One region of the Pseudomonas sp. B21-054 genome, then DNA from elsewhere that is predicted to be linked to it. Evidence: predicted binding sites of a transcription regulator. Region 1 holds the regulator's gene; each other region holds the start of a gene.
What was found. The regulator FliA, encoded in region 1, starts transcription of late flagellar genes. The targets are predictions, from matches to a motif close to CTAAAGTTTNNNNNNNNNNNGCCGNTAA.

Region 1 (10,406 bases):
GTTGCATGTGCTGGCGTACCAGGAAATACCGGACAACAAGCAAGTGACCATCGTTGCGACAGTAGGGCCCAACGGCTGAGGTAGTGGTTTATGCAAGTGAAGCGTTTTTTCGCCGCCGATATGCGTCAGGCCATGAAGCTGGTTCGTGACGAGCTGGGCGCTGAAGCCGCCATTATTGGCAATCGCCGGATCGCTGGCGGTGTCGAGCTGACGGCGGCCCTGGATTACAAATTGTCGGCGCTGGCCCCGCGCGTTCCAAACATGGAACTCGAGGATGAGCTGCGCAAGACCCAATCGCGTATCGCCAGCGCCCAGGCCGAATTGAGCCTGCGCAGCAGCGAAGGCCAGGCCAGCGCGGGCACCAATCGTCAATTGTTCGCCGGTCAGCCGCTGACGGCCGGCCTGCCGTTGACCGCCGCCGAGCCGCTGATCGAGCAGGCCCAGGTCGAGCCACGTCGTCCGGCACCGGCTCCGGCCGCGCCAGGCGCGGGTATCGACCCGCGTGCCTTGGACTCGATGCGCTTTGAACTCAACAGCCTGCGTGAACTGATGGAAGTCCAGCTTGGCTCCCTGGCCTGGAACCAGCTGCAAGGCAGCCGTCCAGCCCAGGCCAACCTGTGGCGTCGCCTGCAACGCATTGGCCTGTCCGGCCCGTTGTCCCGGGACCTGCTGGCGCTGATCAACGGTATCGAAGAACCTCGCCAGGCCTGGCGCATGTTGCTGGCGCACCTGGCGCGGATGATTGCTACACCGGAAGTCGAACCGCTGGAAGAGGGTGGAGTGATTGCGATGGTCGGCCCTGCCGGCATGGGCAAGACCACCACCCTGGCCAAGCTCGCCGCCCGTTATGTACTCAAGTACGGTGCCCAGAGCATTGCCCTGGTGAGCATGGACAGTTTCCGCATCGGCGCTCAGGAACAACTCAAGACCTTGGGCCGGATCCTCAATGTGTCGGTGACCCATGTGGATCCGGGCCAGTCCCTGGCCCAGGCACTGGAACCACTGCTGCGCAAACGCGTCGTGCTGATCGATACCGCCGGCCTGCAAGCCAGCGATCCGGCCCTGCGCATGCAGCTCGAAAGCCTGGCCGGGCGCGGCATTCGGTCAAAAAATTATCTCGTGTTGGCAACCACCAGCCAAAAGCAGGTTCTAACCGCCGCGTACCACAGCTACAAACGCTGCGGGCTAGCCGGCTGCATCCTGACTAAGCTGGACGAAACGGCAAGCCTGGGCGAGGTGTTGAGCCTGGCGATCGGTCATGAACTACCGGTGGCCTATCTGACCGACGGACCGCGGATCCCGGATGATTTGCATCTGCCGCGCCGTCATCAACTGGTCAGTCGTGCCGTGAGTGTGCAAATGCAGGAAGAACCCAGCGAGGAAGCCATGGCTGACATGTTCGCTGACATCTACCACAGCCCGACCAAACAGGTCGGCTGAGGTAATCATGAATATTTTTTGTACCTACATCGATGGTCTGCCATGCATTGTTCCGAATGGGAACGCGCAGCCAGTAATGTGGCCTCCGTCTAAGTAAGACAAGGTAAAGAACGAACATGGGCAGCATGCATCCCGTACAGGTGATCGCGGTGACCGGCGGCAAAGGTGGCGTCGGGAAGACTAACGTGTCAGTGAACTTGTCCCTGGCTCTGGCAGAGCTTGGCCGACGGGTCATGCTGCTGGACGCCGACCTGGGCCTGGCGAACGTCGATGTGCTGCTGGGGCTCACCCCCAAGCGCACGCTGGCGGACGTCATCGAAGGTCGCTGCGAACTGCGCGACGTGCTGCTGCAGGGGCCAGGCGGTATTCGCATCGTGCCGGCGGCCTCTGGCACCCAGAGCATGGTTCATCTGACCCCGGCCCAGCACGCGGGCCTGATCCAGGCCTTCAGCGACATCGGTGACAACCTCGATGTGCTGGTGATCGACACCGCAGCCGGTATCGGTGACTCGGTCGTCAGTTTCGTCCGCGCCGCCCAGGAAGTACTGCTGGTGGTCTGCGACGAACCGACGTCCATCACCGACGCCTACGCCCTGATCAAGTTATTGAACCGTGACTACGGCATGAACCGCTTCCGCGTCCTGGCCAACATGGCCCAGAGCCCGCAGGAAGGGCGCAACCTGTTCGCCAAGTTGACCAAGGTCACCGATCGCTTCCTGGACGTCGCCCTACAATACGTCGGCGCCGTGCCGTACGACGAAAGCGTACGCAAGGCCGTCCAGAAGCAACGTGCCGTTTATGAAGCTTTTCCCCGTTCCAAATGCGCGCTGGCGTTCAAGGCGATCGCCCAGAAGGTCGACACCTGGCCACTGCCGGCCAACCCTCGCGGGCATCTGGAATTTTTCGTCGAGCGTCTTGTGCAACAAACAGCAGGGCCCGTGCTATGACTGCCAGCGGTTACAACCATCTCTACAAAAAATCGGCACGGGACGCCCAATACGAACTGATTGAGCGTTATGCGCCACTGGTCAAGCGTATCGCCTATCACTTGTTGGCGCGGTTGCCGGCCAGTGTCCAGGTCGAGGACTTGATCCAGGCGGGCATGATCGGCCTGCTCGAAGTATCGAATAAATACGATGCGAGCAAGGGCGCCAGTTTCGAGACGTATGCCGGTATTCGCATCCGTGGGGCGATGCTCGATGAAGTCCGCAAGGGCGATTGGGCACCGCGTTCGGTGCACCGTAATACCCGTATGGTCAGTGACGCGATTCGCGCTATTGAAGCTAAAACCGGGCGTGACGCTAAAGATCACGAGGTTGCGGCCGAACTCCAGTTGAGTCTCGATGATTATTACGGGATTTTGAACGATACCTTGGGCAGCCGCCTGTTCAGTTTCGACGACCTGTTGCAGGACGGCGAACACGAAGGGCTGCACGAGGACAATGCGAGTGCTCACATGGAGCCGTCGCGTGACCTGGAAGATGAGCGTTTCCAGAGCGCGCTGGCGGATGCGATTGCCAATTTGCCGGAGCGTGAGCGACTGGTCTTGGCGTTGTACTACGACGAAGAGCTGAATCTCAAGGAAATCGGTGAGGTCCTGGGGGTCAGCGAATCGCGGGTCAGCCAGTTACACAGCCAGTGCGCGGCCCGTTTGCGGGGGCGTTTGGGGGAGTGGCGAGCGCGCTGACTGCAGTGTGGGGACACTGCGAACGAGGTTGGTCTGGCAAGCACTGCGCCAGTCTCCATTCGCGGGGCTCCAGACCGTTGTCGAGTGTTGTGCCGGATTGATTGAAATGGCGCGTTCAGGTGCTGGACGCGTTTAAGACTGCTTGGAGGTCGAATTGGACAAGAACATGAAAATCCTCATCGTTGATGACTTCTCAACGATGCGGCGGATCATAAAAAACCTGTTGCGTGACCTTGGGTTCACCAACACGGTCGAGGCCGACGATGGCACCACTGCCATTCCGGTCCTCAACAGCGGGAGCATCGACTTTCTGGTGACTGACTGGAACATGCCCGGCATGACCGGTATCGACTTGCTGCGCCATGTGCGCGCCGACGAAAAACTCAAGCACCTTCCCGTGCTGATGGTGACTGCCGAAGCCAAGCGCGAGCAGATCATCGAAGCGGCTCAGGCCGGTGTAAACGGCTATGTGGTCAAACCCTTCACGGCCCAGGCGTTGAAAGAGAAGATCGAGAAAATCTTCGAACGCATCGGTTAACCGCGCCACGGGGGAGCTATGGATAACGAATCTTCAATGGGCGATTTTGAATCGACCCTGAAAAAACATGCCCGCGAACTGGTCGACAGCCTTGAAAAAGGTCGTTTTGGCGATGCGGTTCAAATGATCCATGAGCTCAACCAGACCCGTGACCGGGGTCTGTATCAGGAAGTGGGCAAGCTCACGCGTGAATTGCACAGCGCCATTGTCAATTTCCAGATCGACCCGAACATGCCCCAGGCCGAGGAAGTCTCGCAGATCACCGACGCCACCGAGCGTCTGGGTTATGTGGTCAAGCTGACCGAGGCCGCAGCGAACCGCACCATGGACCTGGTGGAAAGCGCAACGCCGCTGGTCAATGGCCTGAGCGAGGAAGCCCAGGCCTTGAGCACCGACTGGGGTCGGTTCATGCGGCGCGAAGTCGGCGCTGAGGAGTTTCGGGACCTGGCCCGGCGGGTCGACGGTTTCCTGACGCGTAGCAGCGCCGATAGCCGCGCGGTGGCAAGCAATCTCAACGACATTCTGCTGGCTCAGGACTATCAAGACCTGACCGGTCAGGTGATCAAGCGCGTGACCCAATTGGTCACCGAAGTCGAAAGTAATCTGCTCAAACTGGTGTTGATGGCCAGCCAGGTCGACCGCTTTGCAGGCATCGAACACGACCGTGAAGCGATCCTTGCTGAAAAAGATCCACAAAAACATCTCTCTCAGGGTGAAGGTCCGCAGATTCATGCCGATAAAAGAGAAGACGTTATGTCCGGTCAGGACGATGTGGACGATTTGCTGTCCAGCCTTGGATTCTGAGTTTTAGCCCTGTTTTAGGAGCAGCCATTAATGAGCTTCGGCGCCGATGAAGAGATCCTTCAGGATTTCCTGGTTGAGGCCGGCGAGATTCTAGAGCAACTGTCTGAACAACTGGTCGAGCTGGAAAGCCGACCGGATGATGCGGACTTGCTCAATGCAATTTTTCGCGGTTTCCACACTGTAAAAGGAGGCGCCGGCTTCCTCCAGCTCAATGAGCTGGTGGAGTGCTGCCACATTGCCGAGAACGTGTTTGACATCCTGCGCAAGGGTGAACGCCGCGTTGATTCGGAACTGATGGACGTGGTGCTTGAAGCGCTGGATGCGGTCAATAGCATGTTCAGCGAAGTGCGTGAGCGCTCGCCGATCACCGCGGCCACGCCTGAGTTGCTCGCTGCGCTGGCACGCCTGGCGGAGCCGCAATCGGCGGACGAACCCGCTCCGGCTGTCGAGGCCGCCGTTGAAGAACCGGTCGCCGAGGAATCGGGCGACATCACCGATAACGAATTTGAACAGTTGCTGGACTCGCTGAACGCCGTCAAGGCCCAGGCCGAGGCCCCGACAGCGTCGGTAGCCCCTGCTGCGCCCGCCAATGTGACTGCTGCCGCCAGTGATGAAATCACCGACGACGAGTTCGAGTCGTTGCTCGACCAGCTCCATGGCAAAGGCCAGTTCGCTCCCGATGCAGCCGTCCCAGCGGCGGCCCCGGCCGCCCCGAAAGCGGCGGGCGACAACTCCGACATCACCGACGACGAATTCGAAGCCTTGCTCGATCAGTTGCACGGCAAGGGCACGTTTGCCGTTGACGCGCTGGATTCGGCGATTGCTTCCGCGCCGAAACCGGCCAAGCCTACCGCCGCCGCGGCTGGCAGTGACCTGATCAGCGACCACGAATTCGAATCGCTGCTCGACGAACTGCATGGCAAAGGCAAGTTCACTGAAGTCGGTACGGCTGCCGCAGCGCCTGCTGGCGCGGCTGCCGCGCCGACGGCCAAGGCTGCTGCGCCCAAACCCGCTGCCAAGGCTCCTGAGCCCAAGGCCGAGACACCCAAGACCGAAACGTCCAAGCCTGCTCCGGCCGCTGCCCCTGCAGCCGCCCGGGCTCCGGCGGCTCCACCCGCGGAAAAACCCGCCAGCGAAGCCGAGACCACCGTTCGGGTCGACACTGCGCGCCTGGACGAGATCATGAACATGGTCGGCGAACTGGTGCTGGTGCGTAACCGTCTGGTGCGCCTGGGCCTCAACAGCCAGGACGAAGCGATGTCCAAGGCTGTGTCGAACCTCGACGTGGTCACGGCCGATCTGCAGACGGCGGTCATGAAGACCCGGATGCAGCCGATCAAGAAAGTCTTCGGGCGCTTCCCGCGCCTGGTTCGTGACCTGGCTCGCCAGCTCAAGAAAGAAATCAACCTGGAACTGGTGGGCGAAGAAACCGACCTGGACAAGAACCTTGTCGAGGCCCTGGCCGACCCGCTGGTCCACTTGGTGCGCAACGCGGTCGACCACGGCATCGAGTCGCCGGAAGAACGCGAAGCGTCGGGCAAGGTGCGTAGCGGCAAGGTGATACTGGCCGCCGAGCAGGAAGGCGACCACATCCTGCTGTCGATCTCCGACGACGGCAAAGGCATGGACCCGAACGTACTGCGTTCCATCGCGGTGAAACGCGGTGTGATGGACAAGGATGCCGCCGACCGCCTGAGCGACACCGAGTGCTACAACCTGATCTTCGCGCCGGGCTTCTCGACCAAGACCGAGATTTCCGACGTGTCGGGCCGTGGCGTGGGCATGGACGTGGTGAAAACCAAGATTTCCCAACTCAACGGTTCGATCAACATTTACTCGACCAAGGGCCAGGGCTCGAAGATCGTCATCAAGGTCCCGCTGACCCTGGCGATCATGCCGACCCTGATGGTGATGCTGGGCAACCAGGCGTTCGCTTTCCCACTGGTCAACGTCAACGAGATCTTCCACCTCGACCTGTCGCGCACCAACGTGGTGGACGGCCAGGAAGTGGTGATCGTACGGGACAAGGCACTGCCGCTGTTCTACCTCAAGCGCTGGCTGGTCAGCTCCGCGGCTCATGTGGAGCAGGGCGAAGGCCACGTGGTGATCCTTTCGGTGGGCACCCAGCGGATCGGCTTCGTCGTCGACCAGTTGGTGGGCCAGGAAGAAGTGGTCATCAAGCCGTTGGGCAAGATGCTCCAGGGCACCCCGGGCATGTCCGGCGCCACCATCACCGGCGACGGCCGCATCGCGTTGATTCTCGATGTGCCAAGCATGCTCAAGCGTTACGCCGCTCGGCGTATTTGATTCTGGAGGGGCGTGGCCCAGGGCCGCGCCTCGTCTAACGGAGTGTTTATGGTAGTTAAAGTCCTGGTGGTGGACGATTCGGGGTTTTTTCGCCGCCGCGTCTCGGAAATTCTTTCGGCGGACACGAGTATTCAAGTCGTCGGTACGGCGACCAACGGCAAAGAGGCAATCGATCAGGCGCTGGCGCTCAAGCCAGATGTGATCACCATGGACTACGAGATGCCGATGATGGATGGCATCACGGCCGTGCGGCATATCATGCAGCGCTGTCCGACCCCCGTATTGATGTTCTCGTCCCTGACCCATGAAGGCGCCCGGGTGACCCTCGATGCGCTGGACGCCGGGGCGGTGGATTTCCTGCCGAAGAATTTCGAGGACATTTCGCGCAACCCCGACAAGGTTCGGCAGTTGCTGTGCGAGAAGGTCCACAGCATTTCCCGCAGCAACCGGCGTGTCGGTGCCTACAGCGCGCCTGCGCCGGCTCCTGCGCCCAGCCCTGCGCCAGCCCCGGCTGCGTCGGGCGGTTTCAATCCGGCCCCGGTGCGCAGTGCTCCGGCCCCGGCACCCGCTCGTCCAGTGTCCACCAGCACATCTTCGCCGGCTCCCAAGCGCAAAGCCTACAAGCTGGTCGCCATTGGTACGTCTACCGGTGGCCCGGTGGCGCTGCAACGGGTCCTCACACAGTTGCCGGCCAACTTCCCGGCTCCCATCGTGTTGATCCAGCACATGCCCGCCGCCTTCACCAAGGCCTTCGCCGAGCGTCTGGACAAGCTGTGCAACATCAGCGTCAAGGAAGCCGAGGATGGCGACATCCTGCGTCCGGGCTTGGCCTTGCTGGCGCCGGGCGGCAAGCAAATGATGATCGATGGTCGCGGCGCGGTGAAAATCCTGCCGGGCGACGAGCGTTTGAACTACAAGCCTTGCGTGGACATTACCTTCGGCTCCGCAGCCAAGTCCTATGGTGACAAAGTTCTGGCGGTGGTGCTCACCGGCATGGGCGCTGACGGTCGCGAAGGCGCGCGGCTGCTCAAGCAGGGCGGCAGTGCAATCTGGGCTCAGGACGAAGCCAGCTGCGTGATCTACGGCATGCCGATGGCCATCGTGAAAGCGGACCTCGCCGACGCGGTGTACGGCTTGGACGACATTGGTAGACACCTGGTCGAGGCGTGCCTGTAATGGATGTGCTCAGCCTGATCGGCATCGTCATGGCGTTCGTCGCCATCATTGGCGGTAATTATCTGGAAGGCGGTCATCTGGGGGCATTGGCCAACGGTCCCGCGGCATTGATCGTGCTGGGTGGCACCATCGGCGCCGCGTTGTTGCAGTCGCCCATGAGTGCGTTCAAGCGCGCCATGCAAGTGCTGATCTGGATTCTGTTCCCGCCTCGCGTGGACTTGGCCGGCGGTATCGATCGGGTGGTGAACTGGAGCCTGACCGCGCGCAAGGAAGGCTTGCTGGGGCTGGAAGGGGTGGCCGATGCCGAACCCGATAGCTACTCGCGCAAGGGCCTGCAATTGCTGGTGGACGGTGCCGAGCCAGAAGCCATCCGCAGCATCCTGGAAGTGGATTTCTACACCCAGGAAAGCCGCGACATCGAAGCGGCCAAAGTCTTCGAAAGCATGGGTGGCTACGCGCCAACCATCGGCATCATCGGTGCGGTGATGGGCCTGATCCATGTGATGGGCAACCTGGCCGATCCGTCGCAGTTGGGCAGCGGTATCGCCGTGGCCTTCGTCGCGACGATCTATGGCGTGGCCAGTGCCAACCTGGTGCTGCTGCCGATCGCCGCCAAGCTCAAGTCTATCGCCTTGCGTCAGTCGCGTTATCGCGAAATGCTGCTGGAAGGGATCCTGTCGATCGCCGAAGGGGAAAACCCGCGTTCCATTGAGTTGAAGCTCCAGGGCTTCATGGACTGATGGAGGATATGGAACATGGCACGTCGCAGGCATCGTGAAGAACACGTCAACCATGAACGCTGGCTCGTTTCCTACGCCGACTTCATCACTCTGTTGTTCGCCTTCTTCGTGGTCATGTATTCGATCTCGTCGGTCAACGAAGGTAAATACAAGGTGATTTCCGAGGCGCTGATCGGTGTGTTTACCGACTCCGACCGCGCCCTCAAGCCCATCCCTATCGGCGATGAACGGCCCAAGACCACGACGCCAGCCAAGCCGTTGGTCAGGGATGCCGAGCAGGTTGATGCCGGTATCGCGGGCGGTAGCGATCCGCTGAAAAGCATCGCCGACGACATCAGTGCGGCGTTCGGCGACCTGATCAGCTCCAACCAGATGACGGTGCGCGGCAATGAGTTGTGGGTCGAGATCGAACTCAACTCCAGCCTGTTGTTCGGCAGCGGCGATGCCATGCCCAGCGACATGGCGTTCAACATCATCGATAAGGTGGCGGCGATCCTGAAGCCGTTCGACAACCCGATCCATGTCGAAGGCTTCACTGACGACCAACCCATCCGCACCGCGCAGTATCCGACCAACTGGGAGCTGTCCTCGGCCCGTTCGGCGAGCATCGTGCGGATGCTGGCGATGCAGGGGGTGAACCCGGGTCGCCTGGCGTCGGTGGGCTATGGCGAGTTCCAGCCGGTGGCCAATAACGCCACGGCCGAGGGGCGTGCGCGCAACCGTCGCGTGGTGTTGGTGGTGTCGAGAAACCTCGATGTTCGCCGCAGCCTGACTGCTACCGGCACGGCCAATGCAAAACCGGATGCCGCCTTGAAGCGGGCTGGCACACAAACTGCACCGACCTCGGTCAAGCCGCCGGGACGACAGAGTGCCGTCAATTCTCCGTCACCCGCTTTATAACCGAGCTATTTCTCGGTCGAGTCTGTTTCGACCGGGAGGAACGATCCGAATGAGAGTCTGGGCAGTCGCCAATCAAAAAGGGGGTGTGGGTAAAACCACCTCTTCCATCGCTTTAGCCGGATTGCTGGCCGAGGCGGGCAAGCGCGTGGTCATGGTCGATCTGGACCCCCACGGTTCGATGACCAGCTATTTTGGTTACGATCCCGACAGCCTGGAGCACAGCAACTACGACTTGTTCCTGCACAAGGGCGTCGTGCCCGAAGGCCTGCCGGGGCAATTGCTGTTGTCCACCAGCGACGAGCGGATTTCCCTGTTGCCGTCGAGCACAGCCCTGGCCACCCTGGAGCGGCAGTCGCCGGGACAGAGTGGCCTGGGGCTGGTCATCGCCAAGAGTCTGGCGCAGCTGTGGCAGGATTTCGATTACGCGATCATCGACAGCCCGCCGCTGCTCGGTTTGCTGATGGTCAACGCCTTGGCGGCCAGCCAGCAACTGGTGATCCCGGTACAGACCGAGCACCTGGCGGTCAAGGGCCTGGAACGCATGGTCAATACCCTGGCGATGGTCAATCGCTCGCGCAAGCAATCGCTGGCCTTCAGCATCGTGCCGACCCTGTTCGACCGTCGTACCCAAGCCTCCCTGGGCACCCTGCGCGTGCTGCGGGACAAGTACCCGGATGACATTTGGCAAGGCTACATTCCCGTCGATACCCGACTGCGGGACGCCAGTCGCGCCGGTTTGACTCCTTCGCAATTCGACGGCAAGAGCCGTGGTGTGCTGGCCTACCGGGCGCTGCTCAAGCACCTGCTGGCCCAA
Region 2 (10,406 bases), 1.6 Mb from region 1:
TGGGTCAGACGGCTGGTGCGCAGAAACGGCAGCGGCGACTGGCTGTCCGTCTCCATCTCCACGGTCTGGTCGATCTGCACCTGACCGTAAGCCGTCAGCACCAAGGCGCCATGGGGCTCGTCCATGGTCATCACATGCAGGATATTGCCGTAAGGGTCGATCTGGCTGCGCACCAGGCGCGGCAGTTCCAGGTGCCACTCAAGGATGCGCTGGCGCTGACTGTCCTTGGGGGTCAGGCGCAGAAACTGGATGCTGGTGCAGACTTCATCGGCATAGCTGTAGGTGGTGTCGTGGCGTATGGACAGTTTCATACGACCTCCAGATAAGACTCATGAACGGTCTGGCCCAAGTGACGGATTTGGCCAATGAGGTCGGTCAGCCACTGATGCAGGCCCGACGCCAGGATCTCGTCGATCCCGGAATAGCGCAGGCGTGCATTCAGCTCGGCGGCCAGGCGCTGGGCCGGACGGCCGTTATTGCCCGGCAGGCTGGCGAGGATGTGGTCCAGTTCCTCGATACAGGCATGCAGCGAACGCGGGACGTCGGCCCGCAGCAGCAACATCTCCGAGACCTGTTCGGCATTGGGCGCGTTGCGGTAGATCTCGTTGAACGCCTCGAACGACGACAGTGCCCGCAGCAAGGCGCTCCACTGGTAATAGCCACGCGCCGAATTGTCGCTGACTTCCTCCGACTCCTCGCCGAACATTTCGTAGCGTGCGTCCAACAGGCGCAAGGTGTTGTCCGCCCGCTCGATAAAGGTCCCGAGGCGAATGAAACAATAGGCATCGTTGCGCATGATGGTGCCCGACGTCGCCCCGCGAAACAGGTGCGAACGCTCCTTGACCCATTCGCAAAAGTGGCTGATGCCATAACGGCCCAGGCCGTTGCTGGCGATGTTGCGCATTTCCAGCCAGGTGGCGTTGATATTTTCCCACATGTCCGCAGTAATGCGTCCACGCACGGCATGGGCATTGGTGCGCGCCGCCCGCAGGCAGCTGTAGATGCTCCCGGGATTGGTTTCATCCAGGGCGAAGAAATGCAGCATGCGTTCGGTGTTCAGCGCGTCATAGCGCGCGTTGTAATCGTCCAGCGTACCGGCCGCCAGCAGCGACATCGCCAACTCGGCATGACCGTCGCTACGCCCGGCCTGGGGCATCAGCGACAGCGAGTAACTGACTTCGAGCATGCGCGCCAGGTTCTCGGCGCGCTCCAGGTAGCGGGACATCCAATAGAGGTCAGAAGCAGTTCTTGAAAGCATGTCTTAGTCCTCCACTACCCAAGTGTCTTTAGTGCCGCCGCCCTGGGACGAATTGACCACCAGCGAGCCTTCGCGAAGTGCCACGCGAGTCAGGCCGCCAGGCACCAGGCGGGTTTCCTTGCCCGAGAGCACAAACGGGCGCAGGTCGATGTGGCGCGGGGCGATGCCGCTTTCGACAAAGGTCGGACAGGTGGACAGGCTCAGGGTCGGCTGGGCGATATAGGCTTCGGGGCGAGCCTTGAGGCGGGCGCGGAAGTCTTCGATCTCCGCCGCGCTGGCGGCGGGCCCGACCAACATGCCGTAGCCGCCGGAGCCCTGGGTTTCCTTGACCACCAGATCAGGCAGGTTGGCCAGTACGTGGGACAATTCCTGAGGTTTACGGCACTGCCAGGTGGGCACGTTCTTCAGGATCGGTTCTTCGGTGAGGTAGAAGCGGATCATCTCGTCGACGTAGGGGTAAATCGACTTGTCATCGGCCACGCCCGTGCCGACCGCGTTCGCCAGCACCACATTGCCTGCACGGTAGACGGCGATCAGTCCTGGAACACCCAGCATGGAGTCGGGGTTGAACGACAGCGGGTCGAGGTAGGCATCGTCGAGACGGCGATAAATCACATCCACCTGCCTGGGGCCGGCGGTCGTGCGCATATACACATGGTCGTCACGCACGAACAGGTCGGCGCCTTCCACCAGCTCCACGCCCATTTCACGGGCCAGGAATGCGTGTTCGAAATAGGCACTGTTGAAGCGGCCCGGAGTCAGGACCACGGCGGTCGGATTATCCAGGGGGCTTGAGCTTTTCAGGGTGTCGAGCAGCAGATTCGGATAGTGGTCGATGGGGGCCACGCGCTGGGCGGCGAAGAGTTCGGGGAACAGACGCATCATCATCTTGCGGTCTTCGAGCATGTAGCTCACGCCGCTGGGCGTACGCAGGTTGTCCTCCAGCACGTAGTAACTGCCATCACCGTCGCGAACCAGGTCGACACCGGCGATGTGGGCGTAAATGCCCCGGTGCAGGTTCAGGCCCTGCATCGCGATCTGATAACCCTCGTTGGCGAGCACTTGTTCGGCGGGAATGATTCCTTCCTTGAGGATGTGTTGCCCGTGATAGATGTCGGCCAGGAACATGTTCAGGGCCTGGACCCGCTGGATGCAGCCTCGCTCGACCATCTGCCATTCACTGGCCTTGATGCTGCGAGGAATGATGTCGAAGGGGATCAACCGTTCGGTCCCCTGCTCGTCCCCGTAGAGGGTAAAGGTGATACCGGCTCGGTGGAACAGCAGGTCGGCTTCGCGGCGGCGTTGTTCAAGCAGTTCAAGTGGCGTGTCCGCCAGCCAGCGTGCGAAGGCTTGATAATGCGGGCGGCAGCCACCCTGAGCGTCATACATTTCATTAAAAAAAGCGTGGGGCATAGCCAACTCCCAGCCGCGTTCTACACGGCATTTCTTATTACTTCGTCATTCCAATGGTCTGGCCTTGCTTTGTTTTAATGAACCCTGTTTCTCCGTGCACCTCGATAGCAGTGGTCTCTGATCTGGCCTTTGCGTCTGGATGACGTGCGCCCCCTGATTAAATCTGCGTGGTCACTCCTACTGAATCCAGCGGTTCGGTGGGTTTCGTTGTTGAGGTGTAGCAAAGGCTGTGCCTAAGCGCGATGCCTCAAGACTGCGCTAGAAAAACCATCGCGAAGTTGTTTAAAAGCGAAATTTGTTTTCATTTATACGACAAAACACCGCAAGAAGGCTGAAACGTTTATTTCAGCCTTCTCCAGCGAACCCTGGAACGGGTCGAATAGGTGCAAAAAGGCAGGTGACAGGGATTCAACGCCCTGAAAGGGGGAAATTTTTACTCACTGCTTGGTGCATGAGCCTGATGTCTGCGGGAAGCCATCTTCTGGACAACGCTTGGATCAAGCTCATCGGTCCAAGCCAGCATCATTGAGATGTCCTCAGAACGTGACACTGGCACTCAAGCGGGCAGTACGCGGCTCGCCAACGTTGACTTGCAGCTGGCTGCCGGTGGACGACGGGTAGTACTGCTTGTCGAACAGGTTATCTACGTTCAGTTGCAGCGAGGTCTTGTGGCCAAGTACCGGCGACTCCCAGCGCAGGAAGGCGTCGGCGACGGTGTAGCTGCTGAGCCAGAAATCGTTGGCCTTGTTGGCGGCGCGCTCGCCGACGTAACGGGCACCGGCTCCGGCGTGCCAGGCACCGAATTCGGCAGGCACGTTCAGATGGTGAGTCAGGTACAGGCTGGCGGTGTGCTTCGGCGCATCGGCCAGGCGATGCCCTTCGTCCGTAGGATCATCAAGTACTTCTGTATGGGTATAGGCGTAGGTGCCGATCAAGTCCCAGCGCTCAGCCAGGCGACCGGTGATGTCGAGTTCCAGGCCTTGGGAGCCGGCCTTGCCAGCTGCCTCAGCCAGTGTCACGCCATTGACGGTGGAGGACGTCACGACGTTTTTCTTCACGATGTCGAACAGCGCGAGGTTGATGTTCAAGCCTGGCAGCGGGTCGTACTTGGCGCCGACCTCATAGCTGCGGCCCTCCTCCGGATCAAAGGTTTTGCCGGCATCATCCACAGTATCGTTCGGCTTGAACGAACGGCTGTAATTACCATACAGCGACAGGGTCTCGGTGGCTTTGTAGACCAGACCGAGGAACGGCACGAAGGCGTCACCGTTGTCATCACGGTTGAGCTTGTAACTGCTGCCCAGTCCCTGATCGCTGTACTGATCGTAATGCTGGTAGCGACCACCGAAGACCAGGATCCAGCGGTCGTCGAGGTGCCAGTTATCCTTCAGGTAGATGGAGCTGGAGATGAGTTCATTGCGCAGATCGCTTTGGGCAGCGCTAACCACGCTGGGCTCCGGAAGGTTGCCATAAACCGGTGAAGTGATATCGAAACTACCGCGAACCGCATTGCGATAAGTTTTCCCGCGATATTGGTCGGAGACCTGGTTATCGACACCGATCAACAGATCATGCCGCTGGCCGAACAGCTCCTGCTTACCCATGAAATCCCAGCTGGCATAACGGGTTTCATCATCGTAATGAGCACCGTTGGCCGCCCGGCGCAGTGTGTTACCCGTCAATGAGTTGGGCTGCGCAATCGAAAGACTGTAGCGGTCATTGTTCCACCCATAAGTCACCCGGGTCTTCCAGGCGTCACTCAGCGCATACTCAAACCGCGCCGTGGCCGTTTCGCGAATCCCCACGCTCTTGGCCCACGGCTCGTCGAGGCGCTTGTCGTAGTCGATGTCCGCCGGATGCCCATTGCGGAACACCGTACCGCGATCAAACGGATTGGAGTATTCGTTGTACTCATAGCTCAGGTTCAACGAGGCGCGCTCGCCGGTCCAAGCCAAGGACGGCGCCACCAGCGTGCTCTCGTTGACCCCGTAGTTGCGCCAGTAATCTTCATGCCCACGCTCGGCAATCAGCCGATAAGCCAGGCCGGTATCGCCCAGCGGCCCGGTGGTATCCAGGCCCATGGTGCCGCCGCCTTCGCTGTAGGCTGAACCGCTCAACGTGGTGCTTTGGATGTACTCGGGTTTCTTGCTGATGACGTTGACCAGGCCGCCGGGTTCCAGAGCGCCGTACAGCATCGAGGCCGGCCCCTTGAGCACTTCGACCCGTTCGGTGGTGGCGCTGAAGTTATGGCCCAGGTTCGAACGCACGCCATCGCGCAGGATCGAGCCGTCGTCGTTGGTGCCAAAGCCGCGCTTGACCAGCGAGTCCCGCGAGCCCCCCAGGGTATTGCCCTGGCTCACACCGCTGACGAACTTCATCGCGTCGGCCAGCGAGCGCACCTGGTAATCGTCCAGGGTCTGCTGGGTCACGACATTGATCGATTGCGCTTCTTCCTTGATCGGTACGTCGCTTTTGCTCGCCGTGCTGGCTTGCGACGCCGTGTAGCCCTCGTCCTGAATGATGCGACTGCCCTGGATGTCCGTAGCCGGCAGTTCAAGTGTGTCCTGGGCCCACACGGGGCTTGCGATGAAGCAGCAGGACAATGTCGGCAATACACACTTGATGAAGACGTTGCGATTAGCGAGGGGGGTGGAACGATTCAAGACGCGGCACTCATAGGGAGGGGGACGTTAATGAGAGCGAATATACTTTGAGAATAATTCCCAGTAAATCTTTTGTATCAATTGATGATCACCCCAAACCTTTGTGGGAGCGGGCTTGCTTGCGAAAGCGGTGTGTCAGTGATACCGGATTAACCTGACACTAAGCCTTCGCGAGCAAGCTCGCTCACACAGGATCCCGGTACACCAAACCCAGCTAACATCACGCAAGTGATATCAAATCGCCTCAGCGCGCTAAAGCTTTGGCGCCAGCGGTCGAATGTATTCCATTGAGCCAATTTTTTGCCCAGGAGCAGCGGCATGCAGACGTTAAAGGCCTTGTACGAGTCTATCGAAATGCAATTTTTCGATACGCTCACCAAAAAGCTGTCGAGCCTTTTCCTGTTGGTCGTGGTCAGCGGGCTGTTGTACTGGGTCGCCCTCAGTGCACGCGCAGACATTGTCTTGCAGTTGCGCAACGCACAACTGGATGCAGGGTTGCTGGGCCAGATCGAAGGCCGGCTCGACAGCCTTACCCACGCCCTGCTCTTTGGCACGCTCCTGACGCTGGGCATGATCAGTTTCATGGTCTGGTATTTCCGCCACCTCATCGTGCGCCCCGTCACCGCCATGACCAAGGCCCTGGAAGAGATCGCCAACGGTGAAGGCGACTTGTCCAAAGACCTTCCCCTGGTGACCCACGACGAAATTCGTGTACTAGCCGGCACCTGCAACCGCTTCCTGGCCAAACAGCGGGAGATCATCAGTAATGTCCAGGCATTGACCGTGCACATCGCCGTGGAGTCGGCCCGCTCGCTGAAGAACATCAGCGATTCCAGCGACAGCGCCACCCACCAGGCGCGCTTCGCCAAGGAAGTGATGGACCAGAGCAACACCGCCGTAGGCCGCATCGAAGAAGTTTCGCGCCAGACCCAAGGCATTTCCAGCACCACCGCCCAGAACCTGAGCATGGCCCGCGACTCCTATGCCGAGCTGCTGGAAGTGACCGGCAATATCAGCGAAATCTCCAACAGCCTCAATGAGTTCGCCACGCTCGTAGGGGCCTTGAACCAACGCTCCTCCAGCATCAAGTCCATCGTCGGATTGATCCAGCAGATCTCTGCCCAAACCAACCTGCTGGCACTCAACGCTGCCATCGAAGCCGCCCGGGCCGGCGAAAGCGGCCGGGGTTTCGCGGTGGTGGCCGATGAAGTGCGGACCCTGGCCCAGAACGTCAGCCGGGCCACCGACGACATTTCGCGCAACATCGACGCCATGCTAGAGGAAGTCGGTTCGACCCACGAACAGACCACCCAGATCAGCCACAGCGCCCGGGAAACCCAGAAAGTGGTGGAACGCGCCTCCGGCCATTTCGAAAGCATGATCGGCGATTTCGAATCCACCAATGGCAAGCTGGCGGACATCGCCACCCATATCCAGCAGTTCGCCGACAGCAACACGGGCATCAACGAGCGGGTCACCCAGATCCACGCCGACAGCCAGTTGATCGACCAGCGCATGCAGCATTCGGCGACGGCCACCCGGGACCTGTCCGGCGTTGCCGAAAAGGTCCAGGCTCTGTTGGGTCGGTTCGTGCTCGGCCACGGTAAGCTGGATGCCGCCATCACCCGCGCCAGCCAGTGCCGCGACGTTCTCCAGGTACGCCTGGAGGCGCTGCAAAGGGAAGGCCTGAACCTGTTCGACCAGAGTTACCAACTGGTCCCCGGCACCGATCCCAAGCAGTACATGACCAGCTACACCGAACGCTTTGCCCAGGCGTGCCAGGAAGAATGCGACAAGCTCACCCGCAGTACGCCGGGGGGCAAGGTTTCGTTCATTGTCGACAGCAAGGGCTATTGCCCGGTGAACAACAGTTGGGTCTCCAAGCCACCCACCGGTGATCAAGCCGTCGACCTGCCGGTGTGCCGCAACAAACGCATCTTCGCCGACCCGATCGGCCTGCGCGCAGCCGGCAATGTCCAGCGCTTCCTGCTCCAGACCTACCTGCGCGATACCGGGGAGATCATGACCGAGATCGACGTACCGTTCTTCTTCGGCGGCCGCCATTGGGGCAACCTGCGGGTGGGGTTCGACGCGGCGGTGTTGTTGGCCGAGTGATGCTCCAGCCGGTCTGAACGTTGTATGGCAATGTATCTGCCACCGGCACGCTTACACAGACTTTCACGTGCCGGTATTCCAGACACACCTCGCTTACACCTGCTTGAAAGACTCCTGTGCTCCCGGCCGGTATCGCGGCTGGGTTTCGACAGCCAAGGAGACTCATCATGCCTACCCTCCCCTCGAACGCCCTGAAAGCGCTGCCCCTCAATCTCGACCGTGCCGGAGCGTGGCTCGCGCCACTAGGCCTGCGGCTGTTCCTGGCCTGGGAGTTTTTTGAATCCGGCCTGGAAAAATGGCAGGGCGAAAACTGGTTCGCCGAGATCCAGTCCGCCTTCCCCTTCCCCTTCAACCACGTGCCGGCCAGCTGGAACTGGGAACTGTCGATGTGGGCAGAGCTGATCTGCGCCATCGCCCTGCTGATCGGCCTGGGCACACGCGTTTCGGCGCTCGTGCTGATCGTCGTCACCCTGGTCGCCACCGCCGCCGTGCACTGGCCGGCGGATTGGTCAACCTTGAGCGAACTGGCCCAAGGCTATGCGATTACCAATAAGGGCCATGGCAACTTCAAGCTGCCGTTGATTTATCTGGTGGCGTTGATGCCGTTGCTGTTGCAGGGGCCGGGGAAGTTGAGCGTGGATGCATTATTTGCGAAACCAGGATCCTGCGTACCAAAAGCCTAGATCTTATGAGCCAAAGCGCTGCTGCGGATCGTGCCGGCCAAAGGGTTCAGCGGGTATTTTCTGACCTGGAACCTGATCCTGTCGTCATCGGCCATCTACGAAATCATCCAATGGCTGGGCGGTGCCTACCTGGCCGTAGACACCGCCAAGGCCTTTGTTGGCGCGCAGCAGGACCCCGTGGGACTCGCAAAAAGACATGGCCTTGGCGGCGCTTGCCGCTTTTTCGGTGCTGTTGATCGTCACTACCCCGCGCACCATTATCGAACATGACTAAGTTAATCAGCCTGACAGCCGATATAGAGGATGTGCGGGTGATATCGCTTTTTAGCTGACGACTTATTTATGACTGAAGATGCTGGCCACAACTCCTCCGTTTTCCCTCCGGGCTCGCCAACCCGCAGTTTCACCCGTCGCACGTTCCCAGCCATCATGTTCCTGCTGTTTGTCATGTCCGCCCTGGCTATCGCGGTGTTGCTCAACATCACCGGGGCCCAGGACCAGCGCGCTCGTGAACAGAGCCTGTTTTTTGCCCAGCGGGCCATTGACGGTATCCGCACCGGTATCGCGCGGGACCTGAGCGACTATTCCAAGTGGAGCGACGCCTACCGGCACCTTCATGTGGTGGTCGATAAAGACTGGGCCTACGAGCAGGAAAATGTCGGCAGTAGCGTTTTCAGCCTTTACGGTTACCAGGCCGTGTTTGTCATATCCCCGACAGGTAAAACCGTCTATTCGGTGATCGATGGCCAGATGAGCGAGGTCGATGCCGACACCTGGCTGGCCGGCAACCTGCGAGCGCTGGGCAAGAAAGCCAGCACGCCAGAGAAGCGTGATGAAGTCGTCGTGGAGCTGCTGCACCACGAGGGCATGCCGGCGTTCGTCGCTGCTTCCGCCATCACGACCGGCACGGACACCAGCGTGCCTGAGATTCCGGGTCCTCCCAGTCTGCTGTTGTTCGTGAAAGTGCTCGATGACACAACCCTGCAAAACCTGGCGCGGGACTTTGCCCTGCCGGATGCCCATGTTTCCAGCACCACGGCCCAGGTCGGGATGGCCGAGCTGGCGCTTGACGATCAGGCCCAGGAAGCGCTGGCCTGGAGGCCGCCAACCCCCGGCCAGGACCTGCGCAAGGTATTGCTGCCCCTGTTGGTCCTGGCGCTGCTCTTCCTCGGGATCCTGGCACTGGCGGTGTTGCGCCATGCGCTGGCGATGCTCCGTGCCCAGGAAGGCCAATACACCAGTCTTCTGGCTCACCGCAGGGCGTTGGAACGCAGTGAAGAACGTTTCCGAGACATTGCCGAAGTGTCGTCCGACTGGCTGTGGGAAATCGATTCCACCGGAACGCTGACCTACCTGTCCGACCGTTTCGAACAAGTGACCGGGTTCAGCCCTACGGAGTGGCTGGGCAAACCCCTTCACCGACTGCTGCACCCTCACGGCGGGTCGATTTCGATTGCCCAATGGTTGCTCGGTGGGGCCGATAGCGCCTCATCCGCTCCGCTGTTATGCGAATACACCGCGCGTAACCAACGCATACGCACCTGCAAGCTGTCGGTACGAGCCATCGAGGCCGGCACCTTGGGGTTTCGCGGCACCGCTACCGATATCACCGACGAGCTGCGGGCGCTGGCCCAGATCAAACATCTTTCCCTGCACGACCCACTGACCGGGTTGGCCAACCGAAACCGCTTGTTCGATTGCTTGCGCGAGCATCTGGATCGATCTGGCGGCACATCGCTGGCGGTATTGAACCTGGACATGGACCGCTTCAAGCCGGTCAACGACTCCCTGGGTCATGCCGTGGGGGACAAGGTGCTCAGGGAAGTGGCGCATATTCTTCAGCAAAACGTGCGTGGCACCGACCTGGTGGCCCGTCTGGGCGGCGACGAGTTTGTCATCGTCATGCCCGACCCTGGCGATGCGCACGACCTCGATCAACTCTGTGAGCGCTTGATCGATTGCATGCAGCGCCCCATGCACCTGGACGGCAATACGCTGTACCTGGGCGTCAGCATCGGCGTTGCCTGGGCGCAACCTGGGGTCGAACACGCCGATGAACTGTTGCGCCACGCCGACATCGCCTTGTATGCGGCCAAGGCGGGGGGCCGCAACACCTGGCGCGTGTATGTGGAGGCCATGGGCAATGTGGCCCGCGACCGTCGACGATACGAACAACAATTGCGCCAGGCGATGCATGAGGATCAATTGGAATTGCGTTACTTGCCACGTTTCAACGTCAGCGCCGAACAACTGCATGGTTTTGAAGCCCAGACC
Region 3 (10,406 bases), 2.1 Mb from region 1:
CCCATCGTTGAAAGCGACGGCCACCAGCATCATCTCGGCCTGGTACTTGGGCATCGTCGGCGAGCTCGCCGACGCCGAACTGATCAGTTACTCCGAGGCGCTGATGTATCGCCCGACCCACGGCATTCTCATCATTCCAACCTACGGTGGTGGCCCCGACTCCTGGGGTGACAAGCCAGCCGACACGCAGGATTTCAAACTATGAGCAGCGTTGTTTATGACGCCGACGTGGTCGTCATCGGCTCCGGCGTAATGGGTGGCCTGATTGCCAGCGAGCTGGCCAAGGCGAAAAAATCCGTGATCGTCCTCGAAGCAGGCCCACGGGTGAATCGCCGCGACATCGTCGAGACCTTCCGCAATGCGCCGGTCAAGCTCTCGCTGGCCAATGCCAAGCTGCAGGGCGCCGGCTCACCCTATCCGAGCCTGCCCCATGCGCCCTCCACTTATGGTGACTACCTGCAGCAGGTCGGCCCGGTGAAATACAACACCTCCTACCTGCGGGTGGTCGGCGGCACCACTTGGCACTTCGGCTCCTCGCTGTGGCGCATGCTGCCCAACGACTTCCGCCTCAACTCCCTCTACGGACGCGGGCGCGACTGGCCAATCAGCTATGACGAACTCGAACCCTTCTACGCCCGCGCCGAAACCGAGCTGGGCGTGTCCGGGGTCGACGGCCAGGATGAAAGCGGCCAGGGTGGTGCGGCTTATCCGCCGCGCTCGATTCCCTACCCGATGGAAGGCCTGAAGCCCAGCTACATGTTCAAGCGACTCTCGAGCCTGTTAAGCAAGGGCGGCTACAACCCGATCCTCGAACCCAACGGGCGCGCCACCCGCCCCTATGGCAAACGCCCACCGTGCGCGGGCAACAACAACTGCAACCCGGTTTGCCCGATTGCCGCCAAGTACGACGGTTCGATGCATATCGACGAGGCCGAGCGCCATGGCGCCAAGGTCCTGGACAACTCGGTGGTGTACCGGATCGAGGCCGGCGACAACGGTAAGATCAGCGCAATCTGGTACATGCGCCCCGACAAGACCCAGCATCGCCTGACCGCCCGGTACTTCGTGCTGGCGGCCTATGGCATCGAATCGCCGAAGCTGTTGTTGATGTCCACGTCCGAGAAATACCCCAACGGCATCGCCAACACTTCCGATCAGGTCGGTCGCAACCTGATGGACCACACCGGCGTGAGCATGAACGTGATGACCAAGGAGGACATGTGGCCCGGCGAGGGGCCGACCCAGTTGCTGGTCTACCTGAACAGCCGCGACGGCGCGTTCCGCAAGGACTACCCGAGCTACAAGATCAAGGTCCGCAACACGGTGCCCACCTCGCAGATCACCACCAATCTGATCGCCAAGGGCGTGCTGGGCTCCAAGCTCGACGAGCAGATCCGCCTGCAGTCGGCACGCTCCCTGAACTGGGCGGTGGACTTCGAAACCCTGCCACTGCCGGAAAACCGTGTCACCCCGAGCAAGACTCGCTTCGACGCGATTGGCCTGCCGGTACCGGAGATCTACTACAGCGTTCCCGACTACTGGCACGCGGGCAAGGAAAAGGCCTTGGAGGACCTCAAGCAGTTCGCCCACCTGCTCGACGCCGACATCATCAGCACCGACGTCAACTTCCAGAACCGTCAGCACATCATGGGTACTACCATCATGGGCGACGATCCGAAGAACTCGGTGGTCGACCGCGACTGCCGTAGCCACGACCACGCCAACCTGTTTATCGCCGGGACCAGCGTGATGCCGTCATCATCTTGCGTGAACCCCACACTGACAGGCGCCGCCCTGAGCATTCGTATCGCCGATCAGTTGCTGAGGGAGGTGTAGGCAAGGTTATCGGGGCCGTTCAACCACTCGCGACCCTCGGCGATGGGTCTTGAACAAGCGCGAGTGGTAGCTCCAGGATAAAGAGCGCCCCCTTGCCCGGCCCCGCGCTCTGCGCGGTCAGCTCGCCACCCATCTCGTGCGCGGCGAGGATACAGCTGTGCAGGCCAAAGCCGTGGCCGTTGGCGCGCGTAGTGAAACCGTGCTCGAACACCCGCGCAAGATTGTCCGGCGAAATCCCCTCGCCATTGTCCTCGACCTCGACCCGCACGCGCCTATCGTCAACGACCTTCAGGCGCAGGACGATCTGCGGCGGCCGGTTCACACCCGCGTCCAGCGCCTGCTTGGCGTTGTTGATCAGATTGACCAGGATCTGCAGCACTCGGTGCTTGTCCAGTGGCATCTGCGGGACATCGCTGAACTCCTTGATCAGCGAGATGTGGTGGCGGGCCAGGGACACATCGCAAATGCGCACGACATCCTCGACCAGCTCTCGCAACGAGCCCGGCTCCAGAACGCTGGCATTGCCGGCATAGGATTGCTGGGTGGCGACGATTTCCTTGATGTGGTCGATTCGGCGGGTCAACTGCGCCAACTCGGCGATCATGCCTTGCTGCTCGATGGCCAGCGCGTCGGCCAGCTTGTCGAGATAGTCCGGTAGTGCGCGCCCTTTCGGATCACTGCTGATGAAGTCGCCGAGGTCGTCGGGATGCTCCTTCATCAACTGGACGACCTTGGCCACCCCGGGCCCCTTGGAGGTGTGCACCTTCTCGTAGAGGACCTGGGCTGACACGTTGACGCTATTGAGCACATTGCCCACGTTATGCAGCACATTGGTGGCGATCTCTGCCATACCGGCCCGGCGCGCGGTGGTGACCAGCTCGGCCTGTGCCTCACGCAACTCGTCGTTGACCTTGGCCAATTGCTGCGGGCTGGGGATCTTCAGGGCTGCCGGCACCAGCCGGACCAGGAGGATGGCGGTAATCACCGACGCTATCGCAGTGATTACCTTGACCAGCGCCGACAGCCAGTAATAGGGCTGCCAGATGGTCAGGATCTCCATCACATGGCTGGTCCCACAGGCCAGGATAAACACGCCAAAGGCCGCCAGCATCCAGTCGAAAGGCACGTCCTTGCGCTTGTGGATAAAGTAGATGAGCGTAAAGGGAATGGTGACGTAGGAGAGGGTGATCAAGCCATCGGCGATGACATTGGTCCACAGCAGATCAGGGCGCCACATATAGCAATGCCCATGGGGCATGAAGCGTTTATCGGTTAACAGAGCCAGCAGATCGTTCATGGCCACTTCCTCCCTGCGCCATTGATGCCGCCAAGTGCCGATGGGGCAAATCGCAGTCTAGCAGAGGCCTGGCTCGGTCATTTTTGAGCGAGCAAATGGACGCAAGCGGCCAAGCGCGTGCAATGGATCAGGGTGCAAACGAGCGTCACCCCGCAACATTCTGCGAAAATTTCCCCATCAATTACCACGCCACTGCATGCCCCCACGACTAACCTTCAAGAGCCGCAGGACGCGGCTCCCTATTCACTCAAGGAACGATTCATGTCGCTTGCCATTATCCATAGCCGCGCCCAGGTGGGGGTGGAGGCTCCTGCCGTTACTGTTGAGGTCCATCTGGCCAATGGCTTGCCGTCGCTGACGATGGTTGGCTTGCCGGAGGCGGCAGTGAAGGAAAGCAAGGATCGGGTACGCAGCGCGATCATCAATTCGGGACTGAATTTCCCGGCCAGGCGCATCACCTTGAACCTGGCGCCGGCGGATCTGCCGAAGGATGGCGGGCGGTTTGACCTGGCCATCGCCTTGGGAATCCTGGCCGCCAGCGTGCAGGTGCCCACCTTGACCCTGGACGATGTGGAGTGCCTCGGCGAGTTGGCGCTATCCGGTGCCGTGCGACCGGTACGCGGGGTATTGCCCGCAGCGCTGGCGGCGCGCAAGGCCGGGCGCACACTGGTGGTGCCCTGGGCAAATGCCGAGGAAGCCTGCCTGGCGTCGGGACTGAAGGTGATTGCCGTGAATCATCTGCTCGAAGCCGTGGCTCATTTGAATGGGCATACTCCGATCGACGCTTATGTTTCCAATGGGCTGCTTTGCGCCAGCAAGCCCTACCCCGACCTGAGTGAAGTACAGGGCCAGGCCGGGGCCAAGCGTGCACTCCTGATCGCCGCCGCGGGGGCGCATAACCTGTTGTTCAGCGGGCCACCGGGCACCGGCAAGACATTGCTGGCGAGCCGTTTGCCGGGGCTGTTGCCGCCGTTGGCGGAAAGTGAGGCGCTGGAAGTGGCGGCCATTCAGTCAGTCGCCAGTTGTGTACCGTTGAGCCACTGGCCGCAACGTCCCTTTCGCCAGCCACACCACTCGGCCTCCGGCCCGGCGCTGGTGGGTGGCGGATCAAAACCGCAACCTGGGGAAATCACCCTCGCCCACCACGGCGTGCTGTTTCTGGATGAACTGCCGGAGTTCGACCGCAAGGTACTGGAGGTCCTGAGGGAGCCGCTGGAGTCGGGCCACATTGTGGTTTCTCGTGCCCGTGACCGTGTACGCTTTCCGGCACGCTTCCAATTGGTGGCGGCGATGAATCCCTGTCCCTGTGGATATCTTGGCGAGCCCAGCGGCCGTTGCTCGTGTACGCCGGACATGGTGCAGCGCTACCGCAATAAACTCTCCGGTCCCCTGCTGGACCGCATCGACCTGCACCTGACCGTCGCCCGGGAGGCCACGGCGTTGAATCCCCGAAGCGAACCCGGCGATGACACGGCCACCGTTGCCGAGCAGGTGGCCGCAGCCCGGGAACGCCAGCAAAAACGCCAGGGTTGTGCCAACGCTTTCCTGGACCTGCCGGGTTTGCGTCGGCATTGCAAGTTATCCACAACCGATGAAACGTGGCTGGAAACCGCTTGCGAACGGCTCACCTTGTCACTGCGAGCCGCCCACCGCCTGCTCAAGGTTGCCCGTACGCTGGCGGACCTTGAGCGCACAGATCGAATCAGTCGGGACCACCTGGCCGAAGCGCTGCAGTATCGGCCCGCCACGTCTTGAACTGCGTCATGGCTTGCTCAGGTCAACCAGCGGCGTTTCCCGTACCTCGGTTTTTTGACCGTTCTGGATGGCGTCGATGCGCTTGAGCGCTTTATCCACAGCGCCTTTGTCCGCCAACAGGCTGTAGTGAATCTGGAATTGCTTGTGCTCTTTCGGTCCGATCGTGGGCACCAGGCCCAGTGGCCGCTGATACCGGCGGTTATAGGAAAAACTGGTGCCGGGTTCCAACCCGGTCACGTAGCCCTGGCCTTGCGTATCGGTGTTTTTCCACAGGGAGAACACCGGAAGCGTGCCGGTGTTGAAGCCCACCGACACGCCGAGGCTACCGGCCTTGTTGTGCAGGACGGTGAGCGTGTCGCCCTTGGCGTCAGCGTAGGGCACGACGTTATAAACGGTTTCGTCGTAATCCTTGGTGGGGGCCCGGTAAGTTTGCCAATCCGGCAAATCGCCCTTGGCCTTGTCGTTGAACGGCGAGACCTGCTTGACCGGCGCCACGAAACGCGCGCCCTGCTCCAGGAATGGCGTGCTGAAGTTGCTGTGATAGAGCGCCTGGTATTCCTTCGGATAGTCGCCGTTGTTGGTCAACGTGTCGCTGAGGGCGAACGTCACGCTACCCGGCTCGGTAACCAGTTCAGTCTGCACCGAGAAGTCGACCTTCTTGAAGGCCTGCTCCTTCAACTCGCCCCGCAGGGTGATGGCGTATGGAGGCTTTTCATCGATGTGCACGGTGACCTTGTTGGCCGGTATGTTGGCCGCACGACCATGCAGGGTCAGCAGTTCACCGTTGTCCATGCCGGGATGGCCGACCCATTCGTAACCACAGCGGGTCACCAACTCATTGAAACCTTCAAGCCAGCCCAACCCACCGCGACCATTGAGTTCGATGAAAGCCGGATTGACCACTTCCTTGACCGGCGAATCCCAACCCATGCGCACATTCCCGACCGACGCCTGCAGCACATTCATGCCACGGGTCGGGACGACCGAAAGCTTCAGGGTGCCGTTGTCGATATCGACGACACTGACACCCTCTTGCCGGCCACCGTGCAGGGTGCGCATCGTCACGGAAAAGGGCTTATCGGTTTTCACGCCGAGCTGCTGGCTGGTGATTTGCCAGGGCTGCGCCGCTTTATCGGTATCGAGCAGGACATAATCCCAAGCCATGGCATGGGAAGCAGCGCCCAGGGCGCTAAGGGCAACGAGGAGTTTGAGCGAAGTCATGGACACGGCCTTTTATTGGAGTTGTGCGGTTTTTATAGACTTGAAGAAACGTTTCAGCAAGCCTAAAAACAGCAAATTCCGTAAAAGAAGGAAGAATCCTAGGCAGGGACTTTGCGAGAGCGTGCTCGCGAAAGCGGTGGGTCAGCGGGTAAAGAAGTGGCTATGCCGGCGCCTTCGCGAGCAAGCTCGCTCCCACAGGGATTTGGAGTGCCCGCCAAATGCGCGAACATCCGTGAGCAAAAACTGTGGGAGCGGGCGTGCTCGCGAAAGCGCCGGATCAGTTTCGATGATGTTGGCGGTGAGATCGCCTTCGCGGGCAAGCTCGCTCCCACAGGGTTATCCGGTAGTTGCGAGCTTGATGTTCACCGCCAAACTGTGTGCAGTGCCTCAGCGGAACCGATCAACCTCTTGGCGCAGGTCCTGGGCCAATTTTTCCAGTTCCTTGGCGGTGACCGCCAGGTTCGAGACCACCTGGCGCTGTTCACTGTTGGCCATGGCGATGCTTTGCAGGTTGCTGCTGAGCAAGGTCGCGGTGCTGCTTTGCTCTTGGGTGGCGGTGGTGATTGCCGCGAATTGCTGGCCGGCGGAGCGGCTCTGTTCGTCGATACGCTCCAAGGCCGAGGCCACATTGGCGTTGCGCGACAAGCCTTCCTGCATCAACACTTTGCCTTGCTCCATCGTGCTGATGGCGTTGCCGGTTTCCTGCTGGATGCTGCTGATCATGCCGGAAATTTCGTCAGTGGCCTGACGGGTACGGGACGCCAAGCTGCGAACTTCGTCAGCCACCACGGCGAAACCACGACCCTGCTCCCCTGCACGCGCGGCTTCGATGGCGGCGTTCAAGGCCAGCAGGTTGGTCTGTTCGGCGATCGAGGTGATGACCCCGACGATACCGCCGATTTCCTGGGAACGCTGGCCCAAGGTGTTGATGACCGTAGCGGTGCTGTTCAACGCGCTGGAAATTTGCTCCAGGGACGACGACGCTTCACCCATCGAGGTACGACCGATCTGAGTTTGCTGGGCGTTCTCCTGAGCCAGGCGCTGGGTGTTGCCCATGTTATCGGCGATATCCAGCGAGGTAGCGCTGAACTCTTCCACCGCACCCGCCATGCTGGTGATTTCCCCGGACTGCTGCTCCATCCCTTCGTATGCGCCGTTGGACAACCCGGACAGGGCCTGCGCCCGGCTGTTGACCTCTTGCGAGGCTTTGCGGATGTGCTCGACCATGGTCGACAGGGCTTGGCTCATCTGGTTGAAGGCGCGGGCCAGTTGGCCGATCTCATCGTGGCTCGACACGTTCAGGCGCACGCTCAGGTCGCCGGCGCCCAACGCTTCGGCCTGACGCACCAGGTCACCCAACGGTGCCAGCTTGCTGCGCAGCAGCCACATGGCCGCGCCAACCGCCAGCAACATGGCCAACAGGCTGCCAATGGCCAGTTGCGTACCGACGCTCCAGGTCACGGCGCGAATTTCGGTTTTCGGCATGCTCGCCACCACCGCCCACGGCCCGCCCTCGAACGGCACGGCAACACTGTAGAAATCTTCGGCGGTGTCACTCCAGAACGCACCCTTACCCGGCGTCTTGACCAAGCCATTGATGGTCGTGACCGCCTGGTCCAGCGCTTGCACGCCCGCCGGCGGCACCAGCCATTTGTTTTGTTCGTCCAGCAAGGCCAGCGAACCGGTCTGGCCGATGCGGAAGCGCTTGAGGTTCTCGAACTGCGCGTTCTGCGCGTCGGTGTAATCGAATCCCACGTACAACACGGCAATGATCTTGCCGCTGCTGTCGCGTACGGGCGTGTACTGCGACATGTAGAAACGCCCGAAAAGCAGGGCCCGACCGATGTAGCTCTGCCCGCTGATCACCGGGCCGTAGGCTGGCCCGGTACGGTCGAGCACGGTACCGATGGCCCGCGTACCGTCCTGTTTACTGACTGAGGTACTGACACGAATGAAATCATCGCCGCTGCGCACGAATAGCGTGGCAACCCCGGCGGTCATCGCCTTGAAGTCATCGACTTCCTTGAAATTGTTGTTCAACACTTCGCCACCCAGGCTCAAGCCAGGGGTCTGTACACCCGCCACGGTTACCGGCTGGTCCGGATGCACGCTCAGGCCCGCGCTGAAGCGCTTTTCGAACAAACCTGCCAATCGCTGAGTGCTCTCGCGCAAGGTGCTGTGGAACGTATTGAGCTGGTCGGCCATCAGGCGCGCTTCGCTGGCCAGGTGTTCTTCACGGGTCGAGAGGTTGGCGGAATCCAGCGAACGCAAGGCAAAGACGGTACTGCCGGAGATCACGACCGCCAGTATCACGGCAAGGGCAAGGCCTAGCTGTGAGGCGATTCGGGCACGGGGTTGAGACATGACGACTCCTGGCCGAGAGACCGGATCATCCTGATCACGTCGCACGCTCGGCATTTTATTCAAGGATAAGGTGTGTTTAGCCCTTTCTGAACGAGGGTTCCATGTTCACGGATTCGGCAGCGATGGCGAATACTTGAGCGGTTTGGAAGGAATACTGCCAAGTGGCTAGCACGGACACTGCAACGTTTCAGCCTAGACGTTCCACGGCGGGTAATTGCATGGCCTTCACTTCTCCTTGGAGAAAATCACTGAGCCGGCGCAGACGTTCACCGCCGGGCCGGGTTTTCGGCCAGACGAGGTAATAGTGCTCACCACTGGCTACGGCGGTCGGCCACGGCAAGCTCAAGCGCCCCTGGGCGACATCCTCGGCCACCATCAGCAGGTCACCCATGGAGACGCCGTAACCCCGCGCCGCCGCGATCATGCCCAGCTCCAGTGTATCGAACACCTGCCCGCCCTTGAGCGAGACCTTGTCCGACAACCCCATGCGTTGCAACCAGTTGCGCCAGTCCCGGCGATCCGGCGTGGGGTGCAGCAGTTCGGCGCTGGCCAACCGCGCCACATCCCAGGGCTGATCGTTCAACAGGTTCGGCGCGCCCACCGGGATCAGTTCCTCGGGAAACAACAAACTGGCCTCCCAGTCCGCGGGAAAATGCCCGTTGCCCAGCAGCACAGCGCAATCGAAGGGTTCGGTGTTGAAGTCGACTGCATCGATGTCCATCCAGGCGCTGGTCAGTTGCACCTCGTTGCCGGGTTGCAGATGCCGGAACCGACTCAGTCGCGCCAGCAGCCAGCGCATGGTCAGGGTCGAGGGCGCTTTCATGCGCAGGATATCGTCCTCACCATGCAAGGTATGACAGGCCCGCTCCAGGGCCATGAATCCTTCACGCACGCCCGGCAGCAGCAACCGCGCCGCTTCGGTCAACTGCAGATTGCGGCCACTGCGCTGAAACAACCGACAGGCAAAGTGCTCTTCCAGCGTACGAATATGCCGGCTGACCGCACTTTGCGTAATCGACAGTTCTTCAGCGGCCCGGGTAAACGAGCTGTATCGCGCCGCCGCTTCAAAGGCTCGCAACGCATAAAGAGGAGGGAGACGACGAGACATTGGCAAGCTCCTATAGCCTTTGACGAACCCTACCAGAAAGTTCTTTAGTATGAGTTTTAATCATGCCAGCGATCTTTTTTATCCTTTTGTGCAAACGGCCACAAGCGCCGAGAATCATCGCTTTACTGCCTAGTCTGGACATGGAGTGTGATGATCATGCGGCATCCGGTGCGTACCGAACTCTGGGCCATCCTGCGGCTGGCGGGGCCGTTGATTGCCTCGCAGTTGGCACACATGCTGATGGTGCTCACTGACACCGTGATGATGGCGCGCCTGAGCCCCGAAGCCCTGGCCGGCGGCGGGCTCGGGGCGGCCACCTATTCGTTCGTGTCGATTTTCTGCATCGGCGTGATCGCAGCGGTAGGCACGCTGGTGGCGATCCGTCAGGGCGCCGGCGACGTCGAAGGGGCCACTCGACTGACCCAGGCCGGATTGTGGCTGGCGTGGCTGATGGCGTTGATGGCCGGGCTGCTGTTGTGGAACCTCAAGCCTGTGCTGCTGCTGTTTGGCCAGACCGAAACCAACGTGCTGTCCGCCGGCCAGTTCCTCCTGGCGCTGCCGTTCGCCCTGCCCGGCTATTTGAGCTTCATGGCCCTGCGCGGCTTCACCAGCGCCATCGGCCGGGCCACGCCAGTGATGGTGATCAGCCTCGGCGGCACCGTGGCCAACTTTCTGCTCAACTACGCACTCATCACCGGCCTGTTCGGCCTGCCGAAACTCGGCTTGATGGGTATTGGCCTGGTCACCGCCATCGTCGCCAACTGCATGGCCCTGGCACTGGCCTGGCATATTCATCGGCATCCGGCCTACCGGGCCTATCCGCTG

Region 2: LOY70_RS15515 (methyl-accepting chemotaxis protein) is a predicted target of FliA. The motif match lies at 5,587-5,614, and genes of this name have one in related genera.
Region 3: LOY70_RS28905 (methyl-accepting chemotaxis protein) is a predicted target of FliA. The motif match lies at 8,584-8,611, and genes of this name have one in related genera.

Annotation. Positions count from the first base shown of each region.
Region 1 is NZ_CP087204.1:1,866,969-1,877,374, forward strand. It holds gene flhA (flagellar biosynthesis protein FlhA) at 1-79, shown strand, start outside; gene flhF (flagellar biosynthesis protein FlhF) at 91-1,440, shown strand; gene fleN (flagellar synthesis regulator FleN) at 1,557-2,387, shown strand; gene fliA (RNA polymerase sigma factor FliA) at 2,384-3,127, shown strand; gene LOY70_RS08305 (chemotaxis response regulator CheY) at 3,294-3,665, shown strand; gene LOY70_RS08310 (protein phosphatase CheZ) at 3,684-4,469, shown strand; gene LOY70_RS08315 (chemotaxis protein CheA) at 4,500-6,776, shown strand; gene LOY70_RS08320 (protein-glutamate methylesterase/protein-glutamine glutaminase) at 6,825-7,952, shown strand; gene LOY70_RS08325 (flagellar motor protein) at 7,952-8,692, shown strand; gene motD (flagellar motor protein MotD) at 8,708-9,592, shown strand; gene LOY70_RS08335 (ParA family protein) at 9,642-10,406, shown strand, end outside.
Region 2 is NZ_CP087204.1:3,460,681-3,471,086, forward strand. It holds gene LOY70_RS15495 (transglutaminase family protein) at 1-311, opposite strand, end outside; gene LOY70_RS15500 (alpha-E domain-containing protein) at 308-1,258, opposite strand; gene LOY70_RS15505 (circularly permuted type 2 ATP-grasp protein) at 1,262-2,671, opposite strand; gene LOY70_RS15510 (TonB-dependent siderophore receptor) at 3,208-5,334, opposite strand; gene LOY70_RS15515 (methyl-accepting chemotaxis protein) at 5,653-7,449, shown strand; gene LOY70_RS15520 (DoxX family protein) at 7,617-8,132, shown strand; gene LOY70_RS15525 (DUF2238 domain-containing protein) at 8,163-8,402, shown strand; gene LOY70_RS15530 (EAL domain-containing protein) at 8,475-10,406, shown strand, end outside.
Region 3 is NZ_CP087204.1:6,605,657-6,616,062, forward strand. It holds gene LOY70_RS28880 (sorbitol dehydrogenase family protein) at 1-205, shown strand, start outside; gene LOY70_RS28885 (GMC family oxidoreductase) at 202-1,836, shown strand; gene LOY70_RS28890 (sensor histidine kinase) at 1,856-3,133, opposite strand; gene LOY70_RS28895 (YifB family Mg chelatase-like AAA ATPase) at 3,395-4,888, shown strand; gene LOY70_RS28900 (aldose 1-epimerase family protein) at 4,895-6,109, opposite strand; gene LOY70_RS28905 (methyl-accepting chemotaxis protein) at 6,497-8,473, opposite strand; gene LOY70_RS28910 (LysR substrate-binding domain-containing protein) at 8,661-9,581, opposite strand; gene LOY70_RS28915 (NorM family multidrug efflux MATE transporter) at 9,732-10,406, shown strand, end outside.